Regions from separate parts of the Ancylobacter sp. FA202 genome, predicted to be linked through region 3. Evidence: riboswitches for the same ligand, from Rfam matches in the RefSeq annotation. Region 3 holds a riboswitch; each other region holds the start of a gene.

Region 1 (10,477 bases), on a different contig from region 3:
CTTCCGGCCCCTGCCGGTGCTTCACCGGCCCGCGCGCCCCGCCCGCGCGCCGTCATCCCCGGGCTTAACCTGGGGATCCACGCCTTCGGTGCGACAGCCGGACAACCGCGAACCGTGGCGCACCGGGCCCGGCCCGTTGCTGACGCGCCTTCCGCCACCCCCATCAGTCGTCCCCGGCGCGGCGCGGCGTGTAGACCAGCGCCGGCAGGCCGGGGCGATCGACCAGCCGCGTCTCCGGCGAGCCGACGATGATGCAGGTCGCCATGTCGGCCATGTGCCCGCGCGCATGGCCGAGCGGCACCACCCGCATCCGCTCGTCCGGCCGCCCCACCGCGCGGCCGAAAATGACCGGCACGCCCGCCGGCAGTTCGGCGCGCAAAATCTCGAAGGCGGTGTCGAGCTGGTGCGGGCGGGCTTTCGACACCGGGTTGTAGAAGGCCATGGCGAAGCCGGCCTGCGCGGCGAGCCGCAGCCGCTTCTCGATCACCTCCCAGGGCTTGAGGTTGTCCGAGAGCGAGATGGCGCAGAAATCATGGCCCAGCGGCGCGCCGCATTTGGCCGCCACCGCCAGCATGGCGGTGATTCCCGGCACGATGACGAGGTCGAGCGCCCGCCATTCCGCCGGGCCGGCCTCGATCGCCTCGATCACCGCCGCCGCCATGGCGAACACGCCGGGATCGCCGCCCGACACCATCGCCACCGTCCCGCCGGAGGCGGCATGGGCCAGCGCCGCGCCGGCGCGGGTCAGCTCCTCGCGATTGTCGGACGGGTTGCGCGCCTGCCCCTCGCGCACCGGCACCCGCTCCAGATAGGGCTGGTAGCCATACAGCGCCTCGGCACCGGCCAGCGCGTCGCTCGCCTCCGGGGTGAGATAGCGCGCCTCGCCCGGCCCGAGGCCGACGATGAACAGTTTGCCTTTAGCCATCAGCGCGTCTCCCAGCCCGGCACCAGCACGATGGCGAAATAGGGCGCGGGCGCATCGCCCCGCGTCTCCAGCTTTTCGCACAGGCTGCCCGTCATCGTGCCGCGCTCGACATAGAGCGCCCGCTCCAGCCGTCCGGCAACCGCCAGCGCCCGGCGGATCTTTGGCAGGTTGCGCCCCACCTTCATGATGACAGCCGCGTCCGTGCCTGTGAGCCGGCGCGCGAGTTCCGCCTCGGAGAGCGTGCCCGGCAGGATGCTCAGCACATCGTCGCCCTGCGCGATCGGCGTTCCCGCCTGCGACCAGCAGCCTGACATGCCGGTGACGCCGGCGATGACCTCGGTGGGAAAGCGGTGCGCGAGCCGCACATGCAGGTGCATGTAGGAACCGTAGAACAGCGGGTCGCCTTCCGAGAGCACCGCCACGGTGCGCCCGGCCAGCAGATGCGCCGCCACCGCCTGCGCGGCGTCCTCGTAGAAGCCCGTGATCGCCGTGCGATAGGGCGCCTCGTCCTTCGGCATTTCCGTGGTCACGGGGTAGCCGAGCGGCAGTTCCTCCGCGCCGGGACGGAAATGCGGGTGGGCGATGGCGCGGGCATGGCTGCCATTGCCGAGCTTGGCGAAATAGGCGACGACATCCGCCGCGCCCAGCGCCCGCACCGCTTTCAGCGTGATCAGTTCCGGGTCGCCCGGCCCGACGCCGACGCCGATCAGCCGCCCCTGCGCGATCTCGCTCATAGGCCCGGCCTCGCCAGCGCGTTCACCGCCGCCGCCGTCATGGCGCTGCCCCCTAAACGGCCGCGCACCACCAGCCAGGGCACGCCGTGCTCGCCCAGGGCCAGCGCGTCCTTGGATTCCGCCGCGCCGACAAAGCCGACCGGGATACCCAGAATCGCGGCGGGCTTCGGCGCACCGGCGTCGAGCATTTCCATGAGGCGAAACAGCGCCGTCGGCGCGTTGCCGATGGCGATGACCGCGCCTTCCATATGGTCGCGCCACAGCTCCAGCGCGGCGGCCGAGCGGGTGGTGCCGAGCCGCTCGGCGAGTTCAGGCACATCAGGATCGCGCAGGGTGCAGATCACCTCATTCTGCGCCGGCAGGCGGGCGCGGGTGACGCCATGCGCCACCATCTGCGCGTCGCACAGGATCGGCGCGCCGGCCTTGAGCGCGTTGCGGGCGGCCCGCACCAGATCGGGGGCGAAATCGATGGCGAAGGCGGCTTCCACCAGCCCGCAGGCATGGATCATCCGCACCGCCACATCCGCCTCCTCGGGCGTGAAGCGGCCAAGCTCGGCCTCCTCGCGGATGATGGCGAAGGAGCGCTCATAAATCGCATTGCCGTCGCGCTCATAGTCGAACGGGGTGGACACTCAGGCCAGATCCTTCTGCAACATCGCGCGCAGCTGCGCGGCGGGCACGATGCGGGCGGGCACATCGCGCGGCGTGCCTTCGACCACGAGACCCGCCCCTTCGTCCAGCCCCACGATGGTCAGCGCCGCTTTTGCAGGGTGGGCGCAGCCCTTCGGACACCCGGAAACATGGAGATCGCGCCCGTCGAGCAGCGGCACCAGCGTCGCCGCGAGTTCATGGGTGTCGAGCCGCGCCGAGGCGCAGGCCGGCTGCCCGGCGCAGGCATAGACCCGGCGGCGCGGATCTTTGGGGTCGGCGAGCAGGCCGAGCCCGGCCGCCACGTCGCGCAGAGCCGGCGCCGCCGCGGGCGTGAGCCCGACCAGCAGCAGCGCCCGGCCGGCGGCCGGTTCAGCATGGGCAACCCCGGCCCGGCGCGCCGCCGCGACGAGTTCGTCCAGCGCCGCCGCCCGGATCTGCCCGAAGCCGAGGCCGATTCCGAGCGCGACGCTTCCGTCGCTGAGCGGGTGCAGCCCCACCGGTTCGGCGCCCTCCTCCGGCACGGCAGAGGGCGCCGCGAGGCCGAACGCGGCGCGCAGGGCCTCCATGCCCTCCGCCGCCACAAGTTCCGCCATCCGCGCCGCCGGGCCGCGCGCGGCCAACCGCTGCAGCAGCGCGATGACCAATGCCGCCGCGCGCTCCAGCGTCACCTCGCCGAGCGGCGTGCCGGCCAGCGCGAGGGAAAGCCCCCTTTCCCCGGCGCTCACCGCGATATCCGCCTTCAGCCCGCCGAGCCGGAACCGGCCGCCCCCATCCACCACCACGGAGGCCTTCGGCGCCAGATGCGGCACCAGCGGCGCCGCGCGCTCAGAAATCGCCTGCGCCAGCGGGCGCGGGTCGAAGCGCTCCGCAGGGTCGCGGCCCGCCAGCGCGCTCACCTCCACCGGAAAGCCCTGCGGCACGTCGATGCCGAGCGCCGCCACCGCCTCGGCAAGGCCCGGCGCGGTCGCGGCCGTCAGCCCGCGCAGCTGCAGCTTGCCGCGTGCCGTCACCTCAAGGATGCCGTTGCCAAGTTCGGCCGCAAGCCACGCCAGCCCGGCGAGTTGGTCCAGCGTCAGTGGTGCCAGCGGCTGCAGCCGCGCCAGCAGCCCGTCGCCGGTTTGCATCGGCTCCGGCAGGCTCGGGCAGGCGCCGCGCCGCAGGGAGAGGAGCGCGCTCATTCCGCCGCCTCCCCGGCAAGCGTGGCGAGGTCGGCCCCGACATCGTTGCGGCGCGGGTGCCAGAGCCCCTTGTCGCGCGCGCCCTCGAAACGGGCGGCGATGAAGCCCGCCGCCTCGGGCGAGGCATCCATCAGGAAGGCGCGCACCCCGGCATCGCCGACATAGGCGCCGTGCAGCGCGTCGATGAGGTGGCCGGGCACCGCGCGCGTCGCCTCGGCGAAGCCGATCAGCCGGTCCACCGTCTCGGCCATTTCCGCCGCCCCACGCGGGCCGTGGCGGGTGAGGCCTACGATATAGCGCGGGTCCACCCGCCCGCGCGCGATCCGCGCCAGCGCCGCTACCAGCGGGCGGGCCTTGGGATGGGCGGGATCGGAGGTGTCGAGCACCACGAGGTCCGGCGTGCGGCCGAGCTTTTCCGCCGCCGCCGCGAAGCCGCCGATGAAGGCGAGGTCGGCGTCGCCCTCCAGCAGGTCGCGGCCGGGATCATCGGCGCCATGCACCAGAAGGTCCGCCGCCGCCACCCGCGCCGCGAAATCGCCCGTCGCGCGGCCCGCGCCTTCCGCCCCGCCATAGGCATGCGAGGCGCTGGCGAGATAGGCGTCGGCCAGCGCCTCCCGCTCCACCCCGTCCGCGCTGCGTTCCAGCCCGGCGCCATAGGCCCCCGGCGCGGTGCCGAAAATGCGCGCGGCATTCTCGCCTGCGGCCTTGAGCGGGTTCTCCTCCTCGCTCTCCTCGCGCCGCGCCACCGCCCGCAGCGCGGCGTCGAGGAGCGCGATCTGCGCCGGGAACAGGTCGCGGAACAGGCCCGATATGCGGAAGGTCACGTCAACGCGCGGGCGCCCCAGCACGGCCGGCGGCAACACCTCGATGCCGGTAACGCGGCCCGAGCCCGGGTCCCACACCGGCCGTGCGCCGATCAGCGCCAGGCCCTGCGCGATCTCCTCGCCGCCGGTGCGCAGCGTCGCGCTGCCCCAGAGGTCGAGCACGAGCGAGCGCGGCCAGTCGCCATGCGCCTGCGCATAGGCGCGCACGATCTCGTCGGCGGCCAGCCGGCCGAGATCCATCGCGGTCGCGGTCGGCAAGGCGCGGGGGTCGCTGGTGAACAGGTTCCGCCCGGTCGGCACCACGTCCGAGCGCCCGCGCCCCGGCGCGCCGGCCGGGCCGGCCGCCACCCGCCGCCCGTCCAGCGCCGCCAGCAGCCCGTCGCGCTCGGCGGCGCCGCAGGGGCCACGGCCATAGACATGGAAGCCGTCCTTCAGCCGCATCTCCTTGATGTCGCAGAGAAAGGCGTCGATCTGGCGCAGCGCCTCCTCCGGGTCGGCGTCCGCGCTCAGCCCGGCGTCGCGGGCAAAGCCGGTGCGGGTCGCCTCTTCGACGATCAGCCGGGCGAGGCGCGCGCGCCGGCGCCCGTCGAGCCCGTCGGCCTGGGCATATTCATCCACCAGCCGCTCCAGCGCGGCGGCCTCGCCGGCAAGGCCGGCCTCCTGCGTCGGCGGCGGCAGATGGCCAAGCGTCACCGCCGCGATCCGCCGCTTGGCCTGCGCCGCCTCGCCGGGATTTGACACGATGAAGGGGTAGGCCACCGGCAGGGCGCCGAGCACGATTTCGGGGAAACAGGCGCGGGTGAGTGCCACATGCTTGCCCGGCAGCCATTCCAGCGTGCCATGCGCGCCCATATGCACCAGCGCGTCGGCGGAACCTTGCAGCCACAGGCCGAAGGCCAGCAGCCCGTGGCGCGGCGGCAGGGCGGGATCGTGATACTGCGCCCGCCGCTCGGCCACCGAGCCGCGCTCCGGCGCCAGCGCCACGGTGACATGGCCGAAGCGGGCGGCACGGAAACGGAAGGCGCCGTCGAACAGGTCCGGGTCGTCCTCCGGCGCTCCCCAGGCGGCCTCAACAGCGGCGACGGCCTCGGGCGGGAGAGCCGCGAGATGGGCGCGATAGGCGGCGAGGGAGAGAACACCGTCGTGCCGCGCAAAGCCCTCTCCCCGACGGGGAGAGGGTTGGGTGAGGGGGAGAACGGGCGCGGAGGGGAAAGCACCCCTCACCCCATCCCTCTCCCCGTCGGAGAGAGGGGGTGGCCCGCCCCTCACCGCCGCCACCAGCGCCTTCTCATCCGCCGGCACATCCTCCACCGCGTAGCCGGCGGTGCACAAATCCGCCAGCAGCGCGCGCACGCTCGCCGGCACGTCGAGCCCCACCGCCCAGCCGGTGCGGCCGGGGGCGCCGGCATAGTCCGGCATCAGCACGGTGATCCGGCGGTCGGCACGGGGAGTCTGTCGCAGCCGCACCAGCGCCGCGACCCGGTCGGCGATCTGCGCCACCCGGTCCGGCTCGGGAAGGTTCACCAGCGCGGCGAAGCCGGGCACGGCGGGGGTTTCCTGCGGCGCCTTGAAGGAGAGCGCCCCGGCCAGCACCCGCCCGTCGAGCTCGGGCAGCACCACATGCATGGCGAGATCGGCGCTGGTCAGCCCGCGCGCGCCCTCCGCCCACGCCGCGCGCTTCGTGGTGGCGACAATCGCCTGCAGCACCGGCACGCCAGGCGCGTCGAGCACCGTCGCCTCGCCGGGATCGGCGGCGGCGAAGGCGGTGAGCGTCAGGATCGCGGCCGGGTCCATGCCCGCCAGCGCCGCCTTCAGGAAGGCGATGGAGGTCGGCTCCTTCAGGCTGGCGACATAGATCGGCCGGGGGTCGAGCCCGCGCGCGCGAAGCGCCGCGCACAGCGCCTCCACCGGCGCGGTATCGCCCGCCAGCGCCATGGAGCGGTAGAAGATGATCGGGATGGCGGGGCGGGCAGCCTCCAAAAGTGAGAGGCCCTCATCCCCGGGCTTGACCCGGGGACCCAGCGTTTCCCCATCCGCACGCCACTGCGGCTGGGTGGCCGGGTCAAGCCCGGTCCTGAGGGCCTGTTGGTCCTCGAAAGCCCTCTTCCCGTCGGGGAGAGGGTTGGGTGAGGGGGACGCAGTGCCCCCCTCATAACCCCCCGCCAGCGGCAGGTTTTGCGGCGCCGGCGGGGAGGCCATCGCCCGTCCCGCATAGCCGGCGAGAACCCGCAGCAGCGCGGCCATATTCGCCGGCCCGCCGGCGCGGAAATAGCCGAGCAGCGTCGCGAGCTCGGCCTCCGCAAGGGTGGAGGCCTCGGCAAGGCGCGGGTCGTCGCGGTCCTCGCCCGGCAGCACGGCGAGCGTGAAGCCCCGCGCCCGCGCCTCGGCGCTGAGCCGGTCGACGCCATAGCGCCACCAGTCGAGCCCGCCGAGCAGCCGCACCACCACGATGCGGGCTCGGCTCCCCACCTTGTCGATCCACAGATCGACCGACATCGGGTGCCGGAGATCGCGCAGATTGGCCAGCCGCAGGCTGGGCAGCCCCGGTCCCGCCATTACCTCCTGTGCCATCACCTCCTGCGCCCGCGCCAGCGCGCCGAGGTCGCTGTCGGCAAAGGAGACGATCACCACCTCGCCGGGCGTCTGGCCGAGATCGACCGGCTCGACGAGGTCGTCGAGGCTGGAGGAGGTGGTGGTGAGGATGTGCATGGGGTGGCGCGTCTCCCGTCAGAATGCCGTCATCCCCGGGCCTGGCCCGGGGATCCACGACTTTGGAGCCGCAAGACGTGGATGGCCGGGACACGCCCGGCCATGACGCCTGTTCCGGTGGCCAAACCGCGCGCAACGAGCATCCTTCGAGGCCCGGACAAGGTCCGGGCACCTCAGGATGACGTGGTGCTGTGGGGCAGGTTCACTCACGCCGCCACGCTCTCCCCGGCGAGGATCGCTTCCACCTTCGCCCGGTCCAGCCCCTTCAGCCCGATGGCGACGAGGCGGCCGGTGCGCGCGCCCTCGCCCCAGGGCCGGTCGAAATGGTGCGCCACGCGCGGGCCCACCGCCTGCACCAGCAGCCGCATCGACTTGCCGGCGACGGGCAAGAACCCCTTCACCCGCAGCACATCCGCCTCCTCCGCCGCCCGCGCCACCCGGGCGGCAAACTCGGCCGGATCGGTGATTTCAGGCACTTCGACGACGAAGCTGTCGAAATCGTCATGGTCGTGGTCGAGTTCATTGTCGTGATGCGTCTTGCGGTTCTCGATGTCGTTCTCGGTGCCGATGCCGAGTCCCATCAGCAGCGCCGGGTCGATCCGCCCCTCGGTCACGCTCACCACACGCACGCCTTTGGGCAGCTCGGCGTCGAGCGCGGCGCGGGCCTTGGCCTGCCCGGCGGCGTCGATCAGGTCGGCCTTGGTGAGGAGGACAAGGTCGGCGCAGGCGATCTGGTCGTCGAACACTTCCTCGATCGGGTCGTCATGGTCGAGGCTGTCATCGGCCGCGCGCTGGGCGGCAAGCGCGTCGTGATCGTGCGCGACGCGGCCCGACGCCAGCGCCTCGCCATCCACCACCGCCACCACGCCGTCCACCGTCACCCGGCTCTTGATCGCCGGCCAGTGGAAGGCCTGCACAAGCGGCTTGGGGAGCGCGAGGCCGGAGGTCTCGATCAGGATGTGGTCGACCTTCGGCTCCAGGGCGAGGATGGCGTCGAGCGCCGGCACGAAATCATCCGCCACGGTGCAGCAGATGCAGCCATTGGCCAGCTCGACGATGTTTTCCTCCGGGCAGGATTCGACGCCGCAGCCCTTCAATATCTCGCCATCGATGCCGACATCGCCGAACTCGTTGACGATCACCGCGAGGCGCCGCCCCCCGGCATTCTCCAGCACATGGCGAATGAGGGTGGTCTTACCCGAGCCGAGGAAGCCGGTGACGATGGTGCAGGGAACACGATCAAGCGCGGCGGGGCGGGATTGGGTCGGCATGCGGCATCTCCACGAAGCTCAGGAATCGCGGGATGCGTCGGTCGCGGAAAGGAGCTTCCGCGCGAAGCCGCGCGCCTCAGCACGGCTCTGCCTGTCTGCCGGGCACCCCGCCGGCACGCACGACCGGACCACCGGCAGGTCTCCTGGCTCGCGGGTCGCTGCCTCGTCGCCGCCTTCCCGGAGAGGTCTCCAGTGGCTTCCGGCTGAGGCTCGCCGCTCACAGTTGCGGGGGCAGCCGCGGAATTGGGGGCCTGAAAGCGCCCCGCACCGCATTCCCTCTTCGTCCCTCCCTGGCGGGAGGAAACCGACGGTCGCGGCCACTTAAGGAGGCTTGGCCGGCAAAGTCAAACCGGACGGCGCCGGTTGCCCGGCGATGCGCCCCGGCTATAGTCCGCCGCTCGCCCGCAGCCGACGACAGGAGCCGACGACGATGACGCCTCGCTTTGCCCCGGCCCCCGCTCCATGGCGCTGACCCTCGTCCTCGGCGGCGCCCGCTCCGGCAAGAGCGCCTATGCCGAGGGCCTCATCTCAGGCTTTTCCCCGCCCTGGAGCTACATCGCCACCGCGCAGGCCTGGGACAGCGAGATGGAAGAGCGCATCGCCCTGCACCGCGCCCGGCGCGGCGCGGGCTGGCAGACGCTGGACGCCCCGCACGAGCTTGCCGACGCCTTGCGCACGTTGCCGCCCGGCCGGCCGGTGCTGGTGGACTGCCTCACCCTCTGGCTCAGCAACCGGATGCTGGCGGAGGCCGACCTCGCCAGCGAGTGCGCCGCGCTGGTCGAGGCGCTCGCCAGCCATGAGGGGCCGGTCTTCGTGGTGTCGAATGAGGTCGGGCTCGGCATCGTGCCCGACAACGCGCTGGCCCGCCGCTTCCGCGACGCGCAGGGCCGGCTCAACCAGGCGGTCGCCGCCCGTGCCGACAGCGTGATCTTCGTGGTCGCCGGCCTGCCGATGAAGGTGAAGTGATGACCGAGATATCTCCCGAGGAAGCCGCCCGCCACCGCGCCAAGATGGAAAAGCGCAAGGCGGTGCAGGACGCGGAAGTGGCGGAAAAATCCGTAGAGAAGGGCCTGCTCATCGTCCATACAGGCCCCGGCAAGGGAAAATCCACCGCCGCCTTCGGCCTCGCTCTGCGCACGCTCGGCCAGCCTGATGGGGCCAAGGTCGGCGTGGTCCAGTTCATCAAGGGCGCGTGGGATTCGGGCGAGCGCCGCGCGCTGGAAAGCTTCGGCCCGCGCGTGGAATGGCACTCCATGGGCGAGGGCTTCACCTGGGAGACGCAGGACCTCGCCCGCGACATCGCGGCCGCCCGCCGGGCCTGGGACAAGGTGCGGGAGATGATGGACGATCCCGCCATCGGCCTACTCATCCTCGACGAGCTGAACATCGCGCTGCGCTACGATTATCTGCCGCTGCCCGAGGTCGTCGCGGCGCTCAGCGCCCGCCGCGAAGGGCTGCACATCGTCGTCACCGGCCGCAACGCCAAGGCGGAGCTGATCGAGGCCGCCGATCTCGTCACCGAGATGGGCCTCGTCAAGCACCACTTCAAAGCCGGGGTGAAGGCGCAGAAGGGCATCGAGTTTTGATCCACCCGTCACAAGAAGCTGCAAGAATTTGCACGCGGCGATCTCGCAATTGTGCGGCGACATTCCTATCTGATACACAGCGCCGAGTGTTGCGGCGTCATGCTTTCATGGAGAAACGCTTCGATGCGTTCCACCCCTATCGCCTACCTGTTCTGGTGCTTCGGCCTGATCGGCGTGTGCGGCATCCAGCGTTTCTATACCGGCCGCTACTGGACGGGTGCGCTCTGGCTGCTGACCCTCGGCCTGCTTGGCATCGGCCAGATCATCGATCTGTTCCTCATTCCCGGCATGGTGCGCGAAGCCAATCTGGAGCGCCGCGTCGACTATCTGGAAGCCCGGCGCGGCTGATATCCCGCCGCATTGAAGTGTCCTGTGCGACCCTTCCTGTCCTCTCTCCATTGGGGAGAGGTGGCCCGCGCAGCGGGTCGGTGAGGGGGCTCCCGGTTGATCGGCCCACAGGCCCCTCACCCCATCCCTCTCCCCGACGGGGAGAGGGTGCATGACCGCCCCCCGTTCTCCCCTCGCCCTCATGTTCCAGGGCACCGGCTCGGATGTCGGCAAGTCGCTGATTGTCGCCGGCCTCGCCCGCGCCTTCACCC
Region 2 (10,477 bases), on a different contig from region 3:
CGGATCTGCATTGAATAGATTCCGCGAAGAACAGCACTCTCTGCATTCGAGGAGATCCGCGAGCGCGTCGGCTTCCTATCGCCACCCATCGTGAGGGACCGCGTCACGTCTTCCGCCGCATTCTGCTTCGCGCTTACGACGAGCGCTGCGCCATCGGCGGCCGAATCTCCCGGCACGCCAACGACACCGATGGCGTGCGCTCCTTCATCAATCGGAGCGGACGCGCCATTGCCCCGCAACGAGCGTTCGAGCGTCCGCATCCGCACTTCCTGCGTTGGCATCGGGAGCACTGCTTCAGGCAGTGAGGCCGACTTCATCGTGACGCTGCAGCTGCATCAAGCGCGCAACATCCCTGCGGACGCGCCGCAGCTCCGGCCAGGGAAAGTGCCCCCCTTCGGCGCCATCGGCTCCGACTGCGATCAGAACGTCGAGCTTCGCTGAGAGGCCAAGCAGAGAACTGGCGTCCGCTGCAAAGAGCATTGCAATCAGGCGCTCCTCATCGGCGGAAGCCGCCGCCTCTTTCTGTCGGGTGGCGGTATAACCGATGGCGCGATCCGCGTCGTCCCAACGCTGCTGGTGCGCGCGCAGCACTGCAGCGACTTCGGCGCGCCCGGTGCAAAGCGACGGCAGATCGGCCGCAAGCTCATCGAACTGCCGCAAGGAGTTGATGCGCATCGGTGACGGCAGTTCGGCTGTAGCCAGAACCGCCTGCGGAAAGCCGATCGTCCGCGCGAGTTCGGACTCCAGAGCTTGTTGTTTCCGACACAGGGCGAGTGTGCGCCGATGCGCTGCGCGCCACGCCTTCCATGCAAGGACAGCCGCATCCGTTGCGTCGTCGTCGGGCGGAGCCACAGGTGAGCTGTTGAAAGAGGTCCCACCGACAGTCATCAGGGCGGCCGAGAGAACGTCCCTCCGGGATGGCCGGGACAGACTCGTGCTAATCTCAGAATCAGCCATGATCCGAGCTCCACACAGCTTGGGTTGTGGTTAGGCTGGGCGTCATGTTCGTAGCATGTCGCTCAGCCGCTTAAGTACGCTCATACTCAAAATGATAAATGTCAATCAGAAAGTACGATCTTGAAGGCGGTTCTTTCTCCTGAGCAATGCCGCGGCGCAAGAGCCATGCTGGGTTGGAGTCAAGAACTGCTCGCTCGAAATGCAGGCGTCTCTCGCCAGACAATCGTGGATTTCGAGCGCTCTTTGCGGGTCCCGATCGCGAATAACTTGGCTGCCATTGTTACGGCCCTAGAGGGGGCAGGCATTGAGTTCATTCCCGAGAACGGCGGCGGTGCCGGTGTGCGCTTCCGTAACCCGTCCGGGTCGAGCTAACGGCGCCGGTGCCGACACCGTCGACCGACGGAGCGACCATTATGACCTAAGTCGAGCAACCCGCAGATAGCCCGAATTAATCCTTGCCTTCCGCCCAAGATCGCATAGCGTCTCACTGACGCCCAGCCCAACTCATATAGTGCATTGAAATTGTTGGCCTATTTGTTGGCCCAGCCTATTCTGAAATAATACTTATCACATACATTTGAATGCTCTGCTGAAGGTATTTTTTGCTTGCTCAGGGAGCCACCCCCCCCCGTTTCCGGGGCGGCTCGACGTAGAAAATCTCCCCATAATTTTGGCATAGCTGGATAATTTCATCTCCAGCCTCCGCTCGCTGTCCCGGCCAGGGGCAACAAGAGCCACCGCGTCCCGCGAATGTGTTGGCCTTATTGTTGGCCTGCAGCCCATGTTCGCGTGACCCCGGCAGTCGCCAGGGAGAACGAACATGGCCTTGTCCGATGCAGCGTGCCGGGCGGCCAAAGGCCTGAAGGCGAGTACCAACGCTCCGATAATGCTGGCCTCCATCTTTTCGTGAAGCCCAACGGCGCCCGGGTCTGGCAGCAGGCCTAGAGGTTCGCGGGCAAACAGAAGAAAGGAAGGGCGCGCCGAGGCCACCCTCCCGAAGGCGCACTGGCTGCAGGCGCGAAATCGCAGCCCCTCTTCGCAACCGCCCCATCAACGAGATCACACCGCCAGAGATCCTTGCCGTCCTGCGGGCGGTGGAGGTTAGGGGTCACTGCGCGACCGCACGCCGCTCCCGCAGCCTCAGCAGTCAGGTTCTCCGTTAGGCGATCGCAACCAGCCGCGCCGAAAGGGATGTGACGGCTGATCTGCGAAGCGCACTTATCGCACTCACGACCAAGCACCGCGCCGCCATCACCCGCCCGAAGCGGCTTGGCGAGCTTATGGCAAAGGCAGATCTGGCCTTTGGCGCCGGTCATCGAATGGTTGCCGGCGTCGCTCGCCCATGCCGGACAATCTGAACCTCCGCTCATCGAATGACGAAAAAGGGCGCCTCAATATTGAGACGAAAAAAATACGTAGAAATGAATGTCTATCGAACGCCCTTGCAGAGACTTGCCGCCTATATTATTATTTATGCTAGATCGATGGGCAAGAGTTAAGCAAACAGGCCGATTATATCTGAGAATAATTTTCTTAATTTTCATTATATTGTAGAAATTTCGTTTGATCGGGGGCGTCTGACTGTCACTCAGAGGTCTTTCGTGGCGGGGTAGCTGTGACGACGGGCATGGCCGGCGCGGGTCGGTGGTTATTGCCCTGCGGCGGGTGTGGAGATGGTGCGTGCGGTGCATGCACCTCAGGGAGGGGTGAAAATGTGCATTGCGTGTGAATGGGCACCGCATTTCGAGGCGTTCGGACGTAGCCGGGCAATGAGCCGGCGTGCTGTGTTGCGCGGAGGCGCGGCAATCACGGCGGCGACGGCTCTGGCCCCGGTCTTTTTGGCCACCGATGCGCGCGCTGAGGAGCCTAAGGCGGCAACCGACGGGCCTGCGGATTTCGTGTTCCACAACGGCCCGGTCTACACGGTTGGCGGCCCCGCGCCGTGGGCGGAGGCGGTGGCGGTTCGCGGCAACACCATCGTCCATGTCGGCGACGAGGCCGGCGCCAAGGCGATGGCGGGCCCGAAGACACAGTTCGTCGACCTCAAGGGCCGGCTGCTGATGCCCGGCTTCGTCGAGGGCCACACCCATCCTTTCCTCGGCGCCTTCATGACGTCCGGCCTCGATCTCCAGCTCGCCAATCTGGCCGAGGTTCTGGCGGCGATCGAGCGCTACGCCAAGGAGAACCCGACCGGCCCGATCCGCGGTTTCGGCTGGCGTGTCGACATGTTCCCGCCGGAGGGGCCGAGCCGCGCCGAACTCGACACCATCATTCCCGACCGGCCGGCCTTTTTCTTCGCCATTGACGGGCACAGCCTGTGGGCGAATTCCAAGGCGCTTGAGATGGCCGGCGTCAGCCGCGACACGCCTGATCCCATTCCGCGTTTCAGCTATTACGCCCGCGACCAGAAGGGCGACCCGACCGGCTATGTGCTGGAGACGAACGCGGTGCTGAGCCTCGTCAACGCGGTGGAGCCGATCACCGCCGAGGCTATGGGCCGGCTGCTGGAGGGCTGGCTGCCCAAGGCGGCTGCCGCCGGCATCACCACGGTCTTCGACGCGGGCGTTCCCCCGGTCGGCAGCGACCAGGGCGCGATCATCGAGCTCTATGTCGATGCCGAGAAGCGCGGCAAGCTTCCGTTCCGCGTGTCCGCCTCCTATTCGGTGAAGTCGCTGCCGATCGACAACGTCGTCGCGGAGGTGAGCGCGCTCAACAAGCAGATCGCGACTGAGCTCGTCCATGTCGATATCGTCAAGATCGTCGGCGACGGGTCGCAGGGTGGCTATACCGCCTGGCTGATCGAACCCTATGCCGACATGCCCGATTCAACCGGCGGCTCGCCCTTCACGGAAGAGCAGTGGCACCAGCTCATCGCCACGGTGGACGCGGCCGGCTTCGACGTGCATGTCCATGCCTGCGGCGAGCGTACGGCCCGCGTCGCGCTTGATGGCATCGAAAAGGCCATCGCGGCCAATCCGCCCCGCGACCGCCGGAATGCCATCGCGCATCTGGTCTATGTCGAGGACAGCGACAGCCCGCGCTTCGCCAAACTCAATGTGACGGCCCAGTTCTCAGCCTATTGGTCGTCGGCCGATCCCGATTCGCTGGAGAACATGGTGGCGCGTTATGGCGAGGTCCGCGGAAACAAGATTTACCGGACCAAGACGATTCTCAACCAGGGCGGTCGCGTCTCCTTCGGCACCGACTGGCCGGCGGCGGGCTATTTCTCGACCTACGAACCGCTGAAGTCGATCCAGGTCGGCATCACCCGCCAACTCATCGGGCTGAAGGACGCGCCGGTGCTGAACCCGGTGGACGAGCGGCTGACGGTGGAGGAGGCGATCCACGCCAACACGATGGGCGCGGCCTACCAGCTGCGGATGGAGAAGGATGTGGGCTCGATCGAAGTCGGCAAGCGCGCCGACCTCATCGTGCTCAGCCAGAACATCCTCGCGATCGATCCGCACGAGATCCACAAGACCAAGGTCGAGCTCGGCATGATGAACGGCACCATCCGGCACAAGGCGTGAGGCCTGAGCCCTCTTCCTGCTGAAACAGCTCAGGCGGGCACAACGTGCCCGCCTCTCGCTCTTCCATCAAAAATCACCCGGCTTTGCCGCAGAGGTCATCGAAAGGCCCTCGCATGAAACGTCTTCTCGCTTTGGCGACGCTCTTCCTGAGCCTCGCGACCGCTCCCCTCCTGGCCCAGTCGCTGCCGGAGATCTGTAAGAGGAAGAACTGCTTCATGACCTTTGACGGCGTGGAACGGGGCTTCTGTCAGGCCTATGTCGAGGGAAAGTCGTGCTTCATGTCCCTGGACGGTGAGGATCGTGGCTGGTGCCAGCATCTGCGCGAAGGCAAGTCCTGCTTCATGGCGCTGGACGGAGAGGCACGGAAGGACTGTGAGGCCAACCGCATCCCGCGCGAGCACCGTCACTGGATGCGCATGTGCAGCTATTGGTGAGTCATACGCTCCGGTACATCCCCAAGGCGCGCCGGTCCGAAGGCGCCAAAGGCGGTAATCTCCTTCAACAGAGGGCTCCTCTTCCGGAGGCGGCTCAGCGACCTCCAGATCTCCCCCGAGATTTAGGAAAAGCTGGGAACTTTCACGTCCAGCCTTCGCTCTCTAGCCCGGTCAGGCTCAATCTTTGCGGGCGCTCAGCACGAAGAACGGGACATCGCCGGGATAGGGCGAGACGGGGAAGAGCTGCTGCCAGGCACGAAGGGGCGTGAATCCCGCCTCCGCGAGCATCAGCCGCATCTGCGGCTCCGTAATCCCGTCATGCAGCGGCAGGCGGGCCGACAGCTCAGGGGCGTAGGTCGAGCGATATTGCGGGGCAACCGACCACAGGCCATCCGACACGACGAGCCGCCCGCCGGGACGCAGCAGCCGGTGGGCGGTCTGCAGCGCTTGCATCGGCTGTTCGAGCGTCCAGAGAACATTGCGCAGCGTGACGATATCGGCGCCGGCGTCCTCAGCCGGAATGTCGGCGATCAGCGCGATCTCGAACGACGCCTCGATCCCCGCCGCGTTCGCGGCGGCACGGGCCGCCGCGACCATGCCGGGCGAGGCGTCATAGCCCCGCACCCGGTGGCCGAGCCCGGCGGCGATGAGGGCGCAGGCGCCGGTCCCGCTGCCGAGATCGACCACATCGCGCGGGCCATCGGACTCAAAGGCGGCCTCCAGCACCGCGCGCCACAGATCACCCTGCGCGACATGCGAGGCGACACCGTCGAACAGCGGCGCACGGGTGCTCCAATAGGCGGTGACGGCGGCCTGGGGGTCAGCGTGGTTCATGGAACGCTCCTTTCGGCGGGCATCGTCACGGGCGCTCTCCCGGCTCGTGATCGACGAGGTAGTCGATATGGCGGTGGCCATTAGCGCCGAAGCGGATCGTCACCTCCACTCCGAACACCTCGCGGATGAGGGCCGGGGTGAGCACCTCCTCCGGCAGGCCGGCCGCCACCAGCCGGCCGGCGGACAGCACGCCGATGCGATCGCAGAACAGCGAGGCGAGGTTCAGGTCGTGCAGCGCCACGATGCAGGTCACGCCGAGACGGCGAACCAGACCGAGGATGGAGAGCTGGTGCTGGATGTCGAGATGGTTGGTCGGCTCGTCGAGAATCAGCTCGCGCGGCGCCTGCGCCAGCGCACGGGCGATGTGGACGCGCTGGCGCTCGCCGCCCGACAGCGTGTGCCAGGGCTGGTCGTGCCGCTCGGTGAGGCCTACCCGTTCCAGGGCCGCATCGACCGCCCGCTCGTCCTCCGTGCTCCAGGAGGCGAAGGCAGCGCGGTGCGGCGTGCGCCCGAGCCGCACCACGTCGCAGACGGTGAGCTGGATCTCGGTGGTCGCCTGCTGCTCGACAAAGGCGAGGCGCCGGGCGAGGTCGCGGCGGCCGACAGCGGCGATGTCCTCCCCGTCCAGCGTCACCACCCCGCTCGCCACCTTGCGCAGGCGGCAGAGCAGGCGCAGCAGGCTGGACTTGCCCGAGCCATTGGGGCCGATCAGGCCGAGCACGCGGTTCGGCTCGACGCTGAGGGTGACGCCATCGACGATGAGCTTTCCGCCGGCGCCCCAGCGCACGTCATGGGTGGCAAGCGTCATGCGGGCCGCCTCGCGCGGTAGAGGATGAACGCGAAGGCCGGCGCGCCGACCAGGGCGGTGACGATGCCGATCGGCAGGATCTGCTGCGGCACGAGAATGCGCGAGAGCACATCGGCCAGGATCATGAACACCGCGCCGATGATGAGGCAGGCCGGCAGCAGCCGGGCATGGCCGGGGCCGACCAAGAAGCGGGCCGCATGGGGAATGACCAGCCCGACAAAGCCGACCGTGCCGACGATCGCCACCATGGTGGCGGTGAGCAGCGCGGTGGTAGCCAGCAGCACCAGCCGCACCCGCGTGACGTTGATGCCCAATGAGGCGGCCGCATCGGCGCCGAAGGCGAAGGCGTCGAGCGCCTTGGCGTGCACCATGCAGACGAGAAAGCCGAGCAGCGCCACCGGGGCCGCCACCCAGAGGTCCGACCAGCGCACGCCGCCGAAATTGCCGAGCAGCCAGAACATCACCCCGCGCGCCTGCTCGGCGCTCGCCATTGTGGTGACGATGGTCGCTGTCGCGGCGTTGAACAGCTGCGAGCCGGCGACGCCGGCGAGGATCACCCGGTCGCTGCCCCCGCCCGCCCCGGCGGCGAGCAGCCCGACCATGACGAGCGCCGCCACCGAGCCGAGAAACGCCCCGCCGGACAGGCCAAGCGTCGCGCCGCCAAAACCGAGGATCATCACGCACACCGCGCCGGTGGAAGCACCGGCCGAGACGCCGAGAATATAGGGCTCGGCCAGCGGGTTGCGCAGCAGCGCCTGCAGGATGGCGCCAGAAAGGGCGAGCGCGCCCCCGCACAGCGCCGCCATCAAGGCCCGGCTCAGCCGGTATTCGAAGATCACGCCCTGCTGGATGGCGCTGACGGGGTAGCCGAGATCGAACAACCCATTGCCGAGCGCGCGGAAGGCCACCGCGAGCGGGATCGGCATTTCGCCCACCGTCACCGCCAGCGCGATGGCGAAGACCAGCGCGACGAGGGAGAGGCCGGCGAGGGCGATCCGCGCCGGCCAGTTCGGCCCGATGACGAGATGGCTCAATTGACCAGACCGAAGCCCTGCACCGCCTTGGCGATGGCCTCGATGCCGTCCACCGTGTCCATGCCCGGCCGTGTGGCGCCGACATCCACGATGACGATGCGGCCGTTCTTCACGGCGGAAAGCTGGCTGGCCACCGGGTCGGTCTTGAGGAAATTGAGCTTGGCCTCGATGTCGTCGGCGGGGAAGCGGCGGCGGTCCATCTTCACCAGCACCAGCACGTCAGGGTCGTTGGCGGCGATGGTTTCCCAGCCCACCAGCGGCCATTCCTCTTCCGTGGTGATGATGTTGCGGGCGCCGAGCTGCGCCATGACATAGGCCGGCACGCCGTTCTTGCCGGCGAGGAAGGCATCGCCCTTGATGTCCTTGCTGGAGAACCACAGCGCCATCGACACGTCCCTGCCCTTCAGCCTCGCGAGCGTGCGGGCGGCGGCTTCCTCCCGCGCCTTAAGGCTGGCGACCAGCGCCTCGGCCCGCTCCGACACGTCGAAGATGGCGCCATATTCCCGGATGTTCCGGTAAAGCAGCTCGGTGGAGTACATCTGCGTGCGGACACCGTCGCCGGCGCCGGTATTGTCCTTGCCGACGCAATCGGTGGGCGAGACATAGACCGGCACCTTGACCGCGTCGAAACGGTCGCGCTTGCCGATGATGCCGTTCGGGCCGATGTGCCACTCATACATGGCGACCACCAGGTCAGGCTCCTGCCCGACCACCGCCTCGAAGCTGGGATCATTGTCGGCGAGCCGCTTCACGCCGGCATTGACCGCCTCATAGGGCTTGGCGACCGGACCAAACCAGAGCGCGCTGGCGACCACCCGGTCGCCGAGGCCGAGGGCGTAGAGAATCTCGGTCTGCGCCTGGCCGACGCTGACGACGCGCGTTGGCGCGTGGTCAATCACCACCTTGTGGCCGCAGTTCTCCAGCATCAGCGGGTAGGTCGTGCCGGCTGAGGCGTCCGTCGCCAGCGCGGCGCTGGCGAGAAGGCCGAGCGCCAGGGCGAAGGCCCGCCGGCCGATGAGGGGAAAGGTCGTCTTGGTCATTGTCACCGCTTCCTGAAAAGGAAGACGGGAAGCGCAAAGGGAACCGGCGCCGGCAGGGCCCATTGAGCCCTTGCACGGCCGGCAACCTCCGGAGCACCCCGCCCGAAAGATTGGTCGCGATCCGGGCAGGTCTCCTGGCTCGCGGGTCAACGCTGGCTCTGCCCGGCCTTCCCAACGCATGGCCTGAGCCTCGCGTCAGTGGACGATGGGCAGAGGGCTCGCCGCTTACAGTTGCGGGGGCAGCCTCGGCTTTGGCGCGGAGCGCCTCACCGAATTCCCTCTTAGCTCCGGGCGTGGGACCCGGAGAACCTTGATCGGCCGCGACCGTAACCGCTCGCGCCCCGTCGTCAAGGGAGCCGGACGCGGGGCAAGGCGCGAACAGCCGCCGGAACGCAGCCGTCACGCTCGCGCGCACCGGCTCGGTTCGCGCCCCCGGGCCGGCATCCGAATGAAGCTCGTGACCTTCCCGACCCAACCGCATCAGCAAACTGATATAATATATCAATTGCGATCACAAGGGTCGCTCAAGCGAGTGGTCGGACATGAATGTTGCCGCGCATGCAGGGCGGCAACACCTCTTTCAACGGCGTGTGCGGCAGCGGCGTGTGCGGCGCCTGCCGGCGCCTTCATGCCGGCGATCACGGTGCATGGCCCGGCGATGGCCGGCCACCGGGTCGCCCGCCTAGGCGGGGTTCAGCCGCGCACGATCTCGACCGGGCCGTGATCGTCGCAATGGTCGCCATGGGGATGATGCAGGCGGCCATCGACGAGATAGTCGATGTGGTCGCCATGCGGCACCGCCTCATGACCGCAGCCGGGGCCATGGACATGGCCGGCCTCGTGACCCGTGCAGGGCTCGCCAGCGGTGCAGCCGTCCGGATTGGTCGCGCTCACCTCGATGACATGCTCGTCCACATGGTCGCCGTGCATGTGATGCAGATGGCCATCGTGCAAATAGTCGACATGATCGCCGTGGCGGATCGCGGTGTGCCCGCAGCCCGCGCCGTGCTGGTGGGGATGGTCGGGGTGGATCTTGCAGCCGTCAGACATCTCAAACGCCTCATGGGTTGGGTGATCTTCGCAGACATGGTCGATGGCGCTGGAGACCAGCGCGATCACATGGTCGTCGGCGAGCGCGTACAGGATCGACTTGCCCTGACGCGTCCGGCGGACCAGCCGCACGGCGTGCAGAAGCTGCAGCCGGGCGGAAACCGTCGAGACCTTCTCGCCCTGCCGGGCGGCGAGGGTCGAGACCGAGGCCTCACCATGGGTGAGCAGCACGAGAAGCCGTAGCCGCGCCGGATCGGCGAGCGCCGCGAACATCGCGGCGGCCTCCTCAAGGCGCCCGGGCGTCAGCCGCCGATGAATATCGAACCTCATAACGTCATTCCATAGATCATTGGAATGATGTCGTCAATGGTACGTGGCGGCCGGCGGACGGCGACGTTCACCGCGCGGCTCTGGCCATCGACGATCGGGGACCGAAACTAGCCGCGCGGGCGAGCTTGCCCGACTTCGGGCGAAATCCCATAGTCGCCCTCATAGATTCTCCGCCCATCGCCACTAGGGCGGGAAGTCTCGTTCCAGTTCCGGACGGGCGCAGCGACGCCGGCTTCCGTCATCTCCCTCAAGGGCCCGCCCATGCCGCGCAAGCCGACGAACATTCTCTATTCGGCCGACGAGAAGCCGCCGCTCAGCACCCTGCTCATTCTCGGCGTGCAGCATGCGACGCTCGCGCTGCTGTTCATCGTCTATCCGCTGGTGGCGGCGGTGGAGGCCGGACTTTCCTTTGACGACACGCAGGTGTTCATCACCAGCTGCATCATCTTCATGGGGATCG
Region 3 (10,477 bases):
CGAGCAGTACCAGTACATCCTGCGCGACGAGAGGCTGCACCTCAATTTCGGCATCGACGTCATCAACCAGATCAAGGTGGAGAACCCGCATCTATGGACGCCCGTTTTCCAGAACGAGGTCCGGGGAATGCTGAGGGACGCCGCCGAACTGGAAGCCGCCTATGGCCGGGACACGATGCCGCGCGGTTTTCTCGGGTTGAACGCAGCGTCGTGCGAGCAATACATGCACTTCATCGCCAACCGCCGCTGCGCGCAGCTCGGGCTCGCGCCCGTCTTCGCCGAGGCGGAGAACCCGTTCCCATGGATCAGCGAGGCGATGGACCTGAAGAAGGAGAAGAACTTCTTCGAGACCCGCGTGATCGAATACCAGAATGGCGGCGCGCTGGCCTGGGATTGAACATGGAATGATGCCGGCGCATTCGCCCGCGCCGGCATCACAAGGTCAGGGCGCCAGTGCGACCGGCCGGTGCGCCTCGTCGACCGCCACCATCACGAACGCGCCGGTGCCGCAGGAGTGGCGCTCGCCGGTGCCGAGGTCCTCCGCCCAGAGCTCCGTCTCGACGGTCATCGAGCTGCGCCCTTCGCGTGCCAGCCGCGCCTCCACCTCGATGATCGCGCCGGGCCTGATCTCGCGTGCGAATTCGACCGCCGGAGCCGCAGCCATGACCACGGCGCGGCGCGAGTGCCGCGTTGCCACCACAAATGCCGCCTTGGCCATGAAGGCGAGCGCGCTGCCGCCATAGAGGCTGCCATAATGGCTGGTCTCGCCCGGCATGACGAGATCGGCCATGCGCAGCACACCCGGTTCCTCCGGCGTATGGGCCGGCGGCGGCGGCATGGCGGCGGGCATCTCGACCGCCACCATGTTGAACACCCCCACCGTGCAACGTCGCCGCGCGGCGGCGAGCGGTGCTTCGGCCACCATCTCGACCTCGACACCGACCGAACGGCGGCCGACGCGGATGACCCGTCCGGTCAGTTCGACGATGTCGCCAAGCTGTGCGGGTGCCGCGAAGTCGATCCGCTCGCAGGACGCCGTGACGAAGTCGGCTCGTGCGTGCCGGGCCGCCGCGATGAAGGCGACCCGGTCCATGAGGGCGAGACCGGCACCCCCGAAGAGGGTGCCGTGATGGTTGGTGGCGCCGGGAAAGACGATGTCGATCAGGCGCGTCGTCCCCGCAGCCGCGGTCCCGCTCATTCGGCGGCCCTCGCCAGACCGGCGCGCAGCCGCCGCGCCGCCGCCACCATGTTGATGAGCGCCGGACGCACCTCGTCCCATTTGCGGGTCTTCAAGCCGCAATCGGGATTGACCCATATCTGCTCCGGCGCCAGCCGCTGCTTCGCGTGCTCCAGCAGTTCCACCATTTCCTCGATCGGAGGCACGCGCGGCGAGTGGATGTCGTAGACGCCCGGCCCGATCTCGTTGGGGTAGCGGTAGTCGACGAAGGCATCGAGCAGCTCCATCTTCGAGCGCGAGGTCTCGATGGAGATCACGTCGGCATCCATGGCCGCGATGGCGGCGATGATGTCGTTGAACTCCGAATAGCACATATGGGTGTGGATCTGCGTCTCGTCCCGCACGCCCGAGGCGCAGAGGCGGAAGCTCTCCACCGCCCAGTCGAGATAGGCGTCCCACTCGGCGCGGCGCAGCGGCAGGCCCTCGCGGATCGCCGCCTCGTCGATCTGGATCATCGCCGCGCCAGCGGCTTCGAGATCCTGCACCTCGTCGCGTATGGCGAGGGCGATCTGCCGGCAGGCGAGGCTGCGGGGCACGTCGTCGCGCACGAAGGACCAGTTGAGGATGGTCACCGGGCCGGTCAGCATGCCCTTCATCGGCCAGCCGGTGCAGCCCTGCGCAAAGCGCCACCAGTCGACCGTCATCGGCGCGGGCCGCGAGACATCGCCGAACAGGATGGGCGGGCGGACATAGCGCGAACCATAGCTCTGCACCCAGCCATGCTTGGTGAAGGCGAAGCCGGAGAGCTGCTCGCCAAAATACTGCACCATGTCGTTGCGCTCGAACTCACCATGCACGAGCACATCGAGCCCGATCTCCTCCTGCCAGCGAATGGTGCGGGCGGTCTCCTCCTTAAGGAAGGCCTGATACGCGGCGTCGCTCAGTTCGCCCTTGCCGTGGGCGGCGCGGGCCTTGCGCACGTCGGGCGTCTGCGGGAAGGAGCCGATGGTCGTTGTGGGGTAGGGCGGCAGGCCGAGACGGGCACGCTGCCGTTCGGCGCGGTGGGCGAACGGGCTGGCACGGCGCGCATCCGCCGGTGTGACCGCCGAAAGGCGGGCGGCGACGGCGGCATCGTGCACCTTGGCGGACGTTGCGCGGGCCTCGGCGGCCCTGGCCGAAGCGGCGAGCTTGCCGAGCACCACCTCGCGCCCGCCGGCAAGGGCGGTACCCAGCGTGACGAGTTCGTCCATCTTCTGCACGGCGAAGGCGAGCCAGCTCTTCACGTCAGGATCAAGGCCGGTCTCCTGTTCGAGGTCGATCGGCACATGCAGCAACGAGCAGGACGGGGCAATCTCGACATGGTCGGTGCCGCGCCTGCGCACGAAGGGTTCGAGCGTGTCGAGCAGGCCAGGCAGATTGGTGCGCCAGACATTGCGCCCGTCAATGACGCCGAGCGACAGCACGAGCCCCGCCCGCGCCCTGTCCGCCACCTCGCGCAGTTGCCCGGCGCCTCGCACCAGATCGAGATGCAGCCCGGCGATCGGCAGGGAAAGCGCGGTGTCGAGATTGTCGCCCAGCCGGCCGAAATAGCTGGTCAGCATGATCTTCAGCCGGGGCAGTGCATGGGCAAAGAAGCCATATGCCTCGCGCAGCGCGACGCGGGCGGCGTCATTGAGGTCTGTGACGAGGCAGGGCTCGTCGATCTGCACCCAGTCCGCTCCCGAGGCGGAGAGCCGGCGCAGCACCTCGACATAGACCGGGAGCAGCTCGCCGAGCAGGCTGAGCGGGTCGAGTCCCTCGTCCTTCGCCTTGCCGAGCTTGAGGAAGCTGACCGGGCCAAGCAGCACCGGCCGCGTCTCATAGCCCAGCGCCTTGGCCTCGCGGTACTCGTCCATCGGCTTGGTGGAGGTGAGCGAGAAGCGCTGCCCCGGAGAGAATTCCGGCACCATGTAGTGATAATTGGTGTCGAACCATTTGGTCATCTCAAGCGCCGGAACGCCGCTGCCATGCGGGTGCGCGTGGCCATGCGCGCACGTCGTCTCCGCGCTCTGACTGCCGCGCGCCATGGCGAAATAGGTGTCGAGCGGCACCGGCCCGCCGGTCCAGCCATAGGCGGGCGGGATCGCCCCCACCATCACCGCCGTGTCGAGCACATGGTCGTAGAGCGAGAAATCGTTGGAGGGGATGTTGGTGACGCCCAGCGCCTTCTGCCGGGCCCAGTTGGCGGCTCGCAGCCGCGCGGCGGTTTCGAGCAGCGCGGCGGAATCGCTCTTGCCGGCCCAGTAGGTCTCAAGCGCGCTCTTGAGTTCGCGGCGCGGGCCGATGCGCGGCGTGCCCAGGGTGGAAACCGGCACCGTGCCGGCGGAATAAGGGAAGTTCATTCGGCTAACCCCAATCAGGATTGGGGGCAAAGGCCGAGCGGACGCGAGGCGCTGCCACGGGTGCAAGGCACCGGCGGCCGCGCGAACGCACCACCGGGACACCCCGCCCAGGGACGATTATGGTGTCAGGGCAGGTCTCCTGGCTCGCGGGTCGCCGCCTCTCGTCCGGCCTTCCCGAAGCTTGCGCTTCAGTGACGCTGAATGGACGACAGGCTCGCCGCTTACAGTTGCGGGGGCAGCGCCGGCCTCGCCTTGAGGCTCACCGGCTTCCCTCTTAGCTGCGACGCAAGCGACGCCGCAGACCCATGACTGCGCCACGATGAGGGCGCCAGCGACGATTGTCAATCGCGACATAAAGACATCTTTATGTCGGCATATGATCTGGGCTGCTTCGATTGTTGTCGATAGCGCCCCTTTCAACCAGCTTACGAACCCTTGGCGCGGCAGAGTCCGTTGTCGGCGGCTTGTTCCGAGTCCGCAATTGGCACACTCATGACCTCCAGAGCGGTAAGCGGAATCGTCTGCTTTCAGGAACCCGATAATCAGATCTCTACGTCCGACATCGGGGCGCAAAGCTGACCTCGCTGAAAGGCGGCGGGGGCAGGTATGGGGCAGCGCGCATCATGGGGCTATAGTGAACACATCGTTCTCTTCTTGGTCGCTCGCGGCCCGCCACCTACGCCCGGGCATCCTACGCTACGCCATGAAGTCAGATCGCCGCCGGCGGCCGATCACGGGGCAGGCGTCCTAGACCGCGACGTGGTGCTTTCAGCTTCTGCCATCTCAGGCCGCGTCAGTGTCCCGTTTACGCCTTGCCAATCGTCTTGCCAGTAGAAGGGCGGCAGCGAGGCGCGCGGAATGCAGCGGCAGTTGATCGGGGAACCAGCGCATCCTCTCGGCGCGGCGACGGCAGTTGAGTCAGCCGTGTGGCCGGGGCTGCGGATCGAACTCGGGCCTTGGGAACCGGGGTGGCTGACGGCGCAGGAGTTCTTTACCTCTGCCGCCGCGATTGACGACTTCCTCGCGCATGAGCGGGCGCTTTATCCGGGAGCCGATCTGAAAAGCAGCGCCGCGTTCATGATGCGGGACTACCTCTCCATCTTCTCGCTGGCGACCGTTCCGCTGTTCCTTGGTCACGGCCTCGTGCCAGATCTTGCGCCCGCACGCGTCGCGCTGTGGTTCCACGACGTCGTGCATGAGCAGGACGGCCGGACATATGCGGTCCGCCGGGCACATGTGCGCTATCTCTCGCAGGCCTATGCGACGGATCAGCTTGACGCTGCTTGTCATGCGGACGCACAGGCCGTCGCCGACAGGTCTGTCCTGTGCGAGCAGTTTCGCGCGGGGCTGGAAGATCACGTGCAACCGCTCGTCGTCGCCCTCAAGGCCCGAACGGGGCTCGCCTCCGGTGCGCTCTGGCGGCTGGCGGGGGATGCCATCGCCGGACGTTTTCTCGACGTGGGAAAAAAACTGGGCCGGCTTGAGGAGGCCAAGGCCACCGCGCTGTTGATCCTGAAGCAGCCGGGTTCGCCTCTCGCCAACCGTCAGCTGCATTTCTTCGACATCGAGCTGAACGGCGACGCCGGGTGCCCTCTGGGCGTGTGGACCTTCCGCGCCCGCGGCGGTTGCTGCCGCTACTACACGCTTGAGGGCGGCACCGTCTGCACAACCTGTGTGCTCAAGCCCGCGAACGAGCGCGACGCCGAGATGCGCGCGGCGATCCGGCGCCACCTCGGCCTCGACGAGACGGCCTCCGGCTAAGGAGCACGCGTCGTCGCGGTACTGCTCCAAGAATTTTTGCCCCTGCGAGTCCCAGATCCCCCGCATGGATCGTCACTCCAGCAAGCGGCCGGGGGAAGGCCGATAGAAGCAACGGGCAGCGGCGCCTTGAACGCCGCGTGGACGGGGATTTCGATGACCGCAGGGGCACACGCATTCATGGGCGCGCGGGCGCGCCGCCTTTTCCGGCTTGCGCTTCTGGCGAGCACGATCCTCGCCTTCGGCATGGACGCCGCCACGGCGCAAAGCGCCGCGCCCGCGCGCACCAACCAGCAGGCGATCGCCATTCCGCCGGGCACGCTGACCGCCGGGCTGAACCGGCTCGCGGCGCAATCGGGCATCGAGATCCTGTTCGACGCCGCGCTGACCAGCGGCCGCCTGACCCAGGGGGTCAGCGGGACGATGACGGCGGCGGCGGCGCTCGACGCCCTGTTGGCCGGCACGGGAATTCGCGCGCGCTTCGCCGGCGGAAACCAGGTAGTGCTCAGCGGCCCGGAGGCGATCGAAGCCGACAACCTGACCTTCGGCGGCGAAATCTCGCTCGATGCCATCGCCGTCTATGGCGCACGCAACGCGCGCACGCTGCAGGATGTCAGCGCCAGCGTCGGCGTGGTCCGTGCCGAAGAGATCGAGGATGGCGAGATCCGCTATCTCCGGGATTCCTTCCGCCTCCTCGGCAACGTGATGAGCAGCGCGACGCTCAATGCCGGCTTCGTCATCCGCGGCATGAGTTCGGAAGGCTTTGTGCCGGCGGGTGCGCCGGCGGGCTCGCTCTATGTCGATGGCATCCTGCAGACCCGCTACAACGCACGCTTCGGTGCCCGCAGCCTGTGGGATGCCGAGCAGGTCGAGGTCTACCGCGGCCCGCAATCTACGCTAAGCGGCCGGGCGGCGATGATCGGCGCCATTTATCTCAAGTCGAAGGATCCGACGTTCGAGAAGGAGATCGAGATTTCCGGTACCGCTGGAAACAACGACCTCTACGGCACCGCCTTCGTCGTCAACACGCCGCTGGTCGGCGACCAGATGGCCCTGCGGGTGTCCGGCTCCTTCGAGCGGTCGAAGACGCCGATCTCCTACCCGACCTTCGTGAATTATGCCGGCTATGAAGATCTCACCACCGAGATCAGCCAGAATATCCGCGCCAAATTGCTGATCACGCCCTCGTCCCTGCCGGACACGCGGGCACTGCTGACCTACTCTTACTCGAATGACCGGCCCAATGAGCGCCTGATCGGCATCGGGCCAGGCTTCGATCTCGACGACCATCGGGGGGATTTCTACGACCCGGTCACTTACGCCGAATATCGCGCGGTGAAGGTTCACAATCTCGGCCTTGAGGTCACGCACGACTTCTCGGACACGCTGCGCCTGACCTCGATGACGGGCTACCAGTATGGCGAGACCACGCGCCGGTCCGTCGACGCCGATACGCCGGGCATTGACAACGGCATCTGGGGCACGGTCGACGACAGCCTTTTCACCCAGGAAGTCCGGCTGAACTATGAGGGGGACCGCTGGAAATGGGTCGCGGGCCTCTATGGCAGCCAGCAGAACTTCGACAGCGAGTTCGATGCCGTCGCCTATTCCTACTACCAGTGGGATCAGTATCAGAACCGCAAGACGACCAACCTCGCCGCCTTCGGCGAAGCGACCTATGAATTCCTGCCGAGCTGGTTCTTTACATTCGGTGGACGCATCGACTATCTGCGTGAGCAGATTGTCGAGGACAATGCCGAAGGAATCTATGGCGGCACTCTGCCAGTCGTCACCAATGAGGCGGATTTCAACGAGACCAACTTCGTTCCAAAGCTTGGCCTGTCGAAGAAGTTCGGCGAAAATCACACCACCGGCTTCACCTTCAGCCAAGGGTTCCGCACCGGTGGATTTTATGTGAATTACGAGACGCTTGAGCCGGAATATTACGACCCGGAAACCGCCAACAATTACGAGCTGTTCTACAAGGGCAGTTTCCTCGACAACCGCCTGACCATCAACGCCAATCTGTTCTTCACCACCTATCAGGACCAGCAGGTGGAGATCCGTCCCGATCCGGCGCGGCCTTCCTTCCGCATCACCACCAATGCGGCCTCGTCGCAATCCTGGGGTTTCGAGTTCGAGCCCAACTTCCAGGTGAACGAGCGCCTTTCCGTCTTCGCCTCGGTCGGCTACCTGAACACGCAGTTCCTCAGCTTCGACCACGCGGAGTATGGCGATCTGTCCGGGGAGGCATTTCCCGAGGCGCCGGAATGGACGGTCGGCTTCGGTGGAAAGTACTTCTTCGAAAACGGCATCTATATCGGCGCCGATGCCAAGTACACATCGAGCTACACGGCTCGTTTCGGGGTGCCCCCGCTCGACTATATGGATTCGCGCTTCATCGTGAATGCGCAGGCCGGCTACCGGGCGGAGCACTGGGAGATCACGTTCTTCGCCGAGAACCTGCTGGACGAGGAGTATCTTACCGTCGTCGATTACGACGCCACCCCGGTCTATGGGCAGCTCGGTCCGGGGCGCTCCGTCGGCGTCAACGTCCGGGCGCGCTTTTGAGCTACACCTTGATGGCGCGCACCCTCGGGCGGCTGCCGGGCCCCCGGTTCTGGCCGCGCGGATGGGCAACCGTCCGTTGCGCGGCCACGGTCGCGGCACTGGCCTGCACGGCGGCCGCGGCCGAGCCGTCCCTTGCCGGATGCGCCGGCCGCGTCGTCGTGCGCCATGTCCTGGGAAGCCCGGTCTGCGTTCCTTCCCGTCCGCAGCGTATTGTCACTCTGGATCCATGGCTGAGCCTCGGCATGCTGCAAGAACTGGGCGAGCCGGTCGTCGGGGCGCCGCTGATTGGCGTCCAGGAACCGCATGTCCGGGCCGCCCTGGGTCCGGAGGTGGTCGATGTCGGGCATCCGCTGCAACCCAGCCTCGAACGCCTCGTCGGCCTCAAGCCGGACCTCATCATCGGCAGTTCCTACCTTCATGGCTCGTCTTATGACTCGCTCTCGCGCATCGCCCCGACGTTGCTCATCGACCCTATCGACTGGAAGGCGCATTTCAGGCTGATGGCAGAAGTGAGCGGCCATGCCGAGCGCGCCGACGCGCTCATCGGCGCCTATGAGGCGCGGGCGGCCGCCCTCCGCTCCCGGGTGCCCGACATCCGCATCTCCGTCGTGCGCATCGGCCCGAGCGGCTTTCAGGTCTATCTTCAGGGACCGGCGGCCTATGGACCCTATGCCGTGCTGCAGGAAGCCGGCATCCGGAGGACCGAGTACGAAATCACCAGCGACCAGACGGTCGTGAAGCGTCCCGACTGGGAGGAGATCGCCGCGCTGGAGGGCGACGTGCTGCTTTATGTCGTCGTCAGCGGCTACGACACCGCGCAGGACGACGCGCTGGAGGCGGAAACGCTCGCCAATCCGCTCTGGCAGATGCTGCCGGCGGTGCGGGCCGGCCGGGCTTACCGTGTCGAGCGGGGGCACTGGATGGGGTTCAGCGGCGCCGGCTCGGCGCACAAGGTGCTGGACGACATCGAGCGGTTCGTTCTGGGGGCACCGTGAGCGGGGTGCGGAGCCGGATGGGCGCGCGCCATGGCGGCCTGGGCCTGACCGCCGCCGCCGCCGGGGGCGCCGCGCTCCTGGCGATGGGGCTTGTGATTGCGGCAGTCGCCGGCATCGCCGTCACCATGGGGGCGGCTCCGTTGTCCCTGTGCGACGTCACGGACGCTCTGCTCGCCTTTGACGGGTCACGCGAGCACCACGTCATCACAGCCATACGCCTGCCACGGGTCATCGCCGGCCTACTGGCCGGTGCCGGCCTCGGCGTCGCGGGGGCAATCATGCAGGCGGCGACGCGTAATCCCCTCGCCTCGCCCGACATCCTCGGTATCAATGCGGGGGCCGCCTTCTGCGTTGTCCTTGCGATGGCGGTGACAGGCGTCGTGTCCGGTATCGCCCTGGTCGGCTGCGCCCTACTTGGCGCAGGCGTCGCCGCGATCATGGTCTATCTGCTGGGCTCGTCCGGACCGTCCTCGGGAAGTCCGGTCAGGCTGGTTCTCGCCGGCGCCACGTTGTCCGCCTTCCTCGCCTCGCTGACCACTGCCATTCTGATCGTCGAGCAGAGTACCCTCGACCAGATCCGTTTGTGGGCGGCGGGCTCGCTCTCCGGCCGGACCGCGGCGCAGACGACGGCGGTTGCACCGTTCATTCTGATCGGCCTTGCCGGCGCCATGGTCTTTCGCCGCCAGATCACGACGCTGAGTCTGGGGGGCGACATTGCCCGCGCCCTCGGGCAGGAGCCCGTTATCTGGCGGGCGGTTCTCTTCGCCCTAGTGATCCTGCTCGCCGGCAGCGCCGTGGCGCTCGCCGGCCCGATCGGATTTGTCGGCCTTGTTGTTCCCCACATGGCGCGACTGATCGTCGGCGTCGACTATCGCTGGATCCTGCCCTTCAGCGCGCTAGGTGGGGCGCTGCTTCTTACAGTCGCAGACCTGGCGGGACGGTTGCTGCTCAGCCAGAGCTTTCCTGTTGGCGTGACCATGGCACTGATCGGCGGGCCGTTTTTCGTCTGGCTGGCCCGCCATCGCCTGAAGGGGACCGCCGCATGATCCGCATGGTCCTGCTGCTGCTCCTCCTGATTGCCGCGCTCGCGGCTGCCGCGCTGTCGCATGGCGACCATCCGTTTGCCTGGAGCGAACTCGCCTCGGTGCTGACCGGCCGTCCTACGGCGACCCGACAGGCCGAGCTTGTCGTGATGGATTTGCGCCTTCCCCGGCTGCTGCTCGCCTTTTTAGTCGGGGCCGCGCTGGCGGTGGCGGGGGCGGGGGCGCAGGCGATCCTGCGCAACCCGCTCGCCGAGCCCGGCCTTCTCGGCATTAACGCCGGCGCCGGCCTCGCCGCCATGGTGGTGATGGTGGGCCTGCCTTCCGCGCCGATTTCGCTTCTGCCGGTCGCGGGCTTCCTCGGCGCCAGCGCCATGGCGGCGGCAATCTACCTCCTCGCCTGGCGCGGCGGCACCACACCGCTGCGCCTGATCCTGATCGGCATCGGCCTCGGCTCCGTGGCGATGGCGGGGACGGCGCTGGTGTCGACGCTTGGCGACATCAGGGACGTGCAGCGCGCCCTCATCTGGCTGGCGGGAAGCGTCCACCATGCTA

What was found. A riboswitch is a leader RNA that binds a small molecule or an ion and turns the genes downstream of it on or off. The one in region 3 is predicted to bind cobalamin.
Region 1: linked by a shared signal. The riboswitch ahead of cobW (cobalamin biosynthesis protein CobW) and the one ahead of metE (5-methyltetrahydropteroyltriglutamate--homocysteine S-methyltransferase) in region 3 are both predicted to bind cobalamin.
Region 2: linked by a shared signal. The riboswitch ahead of A3M1_RS0122680 (ABC transporter substrate-binding protein) and the one ahead of metE (5-methyltetrahydropteroyltriglutamate--homocysteine S-methyltransferase) in region 3 are both predicted to bind cobalamin.

The regions. Positions count from the first base shown of each region.
Region 1 is NZ_KB904818.1:398,261-408,737, forward strand. Features, by position in the region: gene A3M1_RS0101795 (precorrin-3B C(17)-methyltransferase) at 164-925, opposite strand; gene A3M1_RS0101800 (precorrin-2 C(20)-methyltransferase) at 925-1,659, opposite strand; gene A3M1_RS0101805 (precorrin-8X methylmutase) at 1,656-2,291, opposite strand; gene cobG (precorrin-3B synthase) at 2,292-3,488, opposite strand; gene cobN (cobaltochelatase subunit CobN) at 3,485-7,021, opposite strand; gene cobW (cobalamin biosynthesis protein CobW) at 7,228-8,292, opposite strand; cobalamin riboswitch at 8,408-8,616, opposite strand; gene cobU (bifunctional adenosylcobinamide kinase/adenosylcobinamide-phosphate guanylyltransferase) at 8,755-9,258, shown strand; gene cobO (cob(I)yrinic acid a,c-diamide adenosyltransferase) at 9,258-9,878, shown strand; gene A3M1_RS0101835 (NINE protein) at 10,002-10,226, shown strand; gene A3M1_RS0101840 (cobyric acid synthase) at 10,378-10,477, shown strand, end outside.
Region 2 is NZ_KB904818.1:4,866,974-4,877,450, forward strand. Features, by position in the region: gene A3M1_RS27240 (hypothetical protein) at 1-260, opposite strand, end outside; gene A3M1_RS0122650 (hypothetical protein) at 295-957, opposite strand; gene A3M1_RS26095 (helix-turn-helix domain-containing protein) at 1,123-1,329, shown strand; gene A3M1_RS27245 (hypothetical protein) at 2,007-2,120, shown strand; gene A3M1_RS0122655 (amidohydrolase) at 2,856-4,487, shown strand; gene A3M1_RS0122660 (hypothetical protein) at 4,601-4,921, shown strand; gene A3M1_RS0122665 (class I SAM-dependent methyltransferase) at 5,099-5,755, opposite strand; gene A3M1_RS0122670 (ABC transporter ATP-binding protein) at 5,781-6,563, opposite strand; gene A3M1_RS0122675 (iron ABC transporter permease) at 6,560-7,597, opposite strand; gene A3M1_RS0122680 (ABC transporter substrate-binding protein) at 7,594-8,637, opposite strand; cobalamin riboswitch at 8,744-8,956, opposite strand; gene A3M1_RS25250 (helix-turn-helix transcriptional regulator) at 9,331-10,017, opposite strand; gene A3M1_RS0122690 (uracil-xanthine permease family protein) at 10,279-10,477, shown strand, end outside.
Region 3 is NZ_KB904820.1:86,211-96,687, reverse strand. Features, by position in the region: partial or broken gene A3M1_RS25475 (ribonucleotide-diphosphate reductase subunit beta) at 1-397, shown strand, start outside; gene A3M1_RS0124745 (acyl-CoA thioesterase) at 443-1,198, opposite strand; gene metE (5-methyltetrahydropteroyltriglutamate--homocysteine S-methyltransferase) at 1,195-3,558, opposite strand; cobalamin riboswitch at 3,670-3,881, opposite strand; gene A3M1_RS25470 (ferric iron reductase) at 4,417-5,319, shown strand; gene A3M1_RS0124730 (TonB-dependent receptor) at 5,473-7,887, shown strand; gene A3M1_RS0124725 (iron-siderophore ABC transporter substrate-binding protein) at 7,899-8,882, shown strand; gene A3M1_RS0124720 (iron ABC transporter permease) at 8,879-9,928, shown strand; gene A3M1_RS0124715 (iron ABC transporter permease) at 9,925-10,477, shown strand, end outside.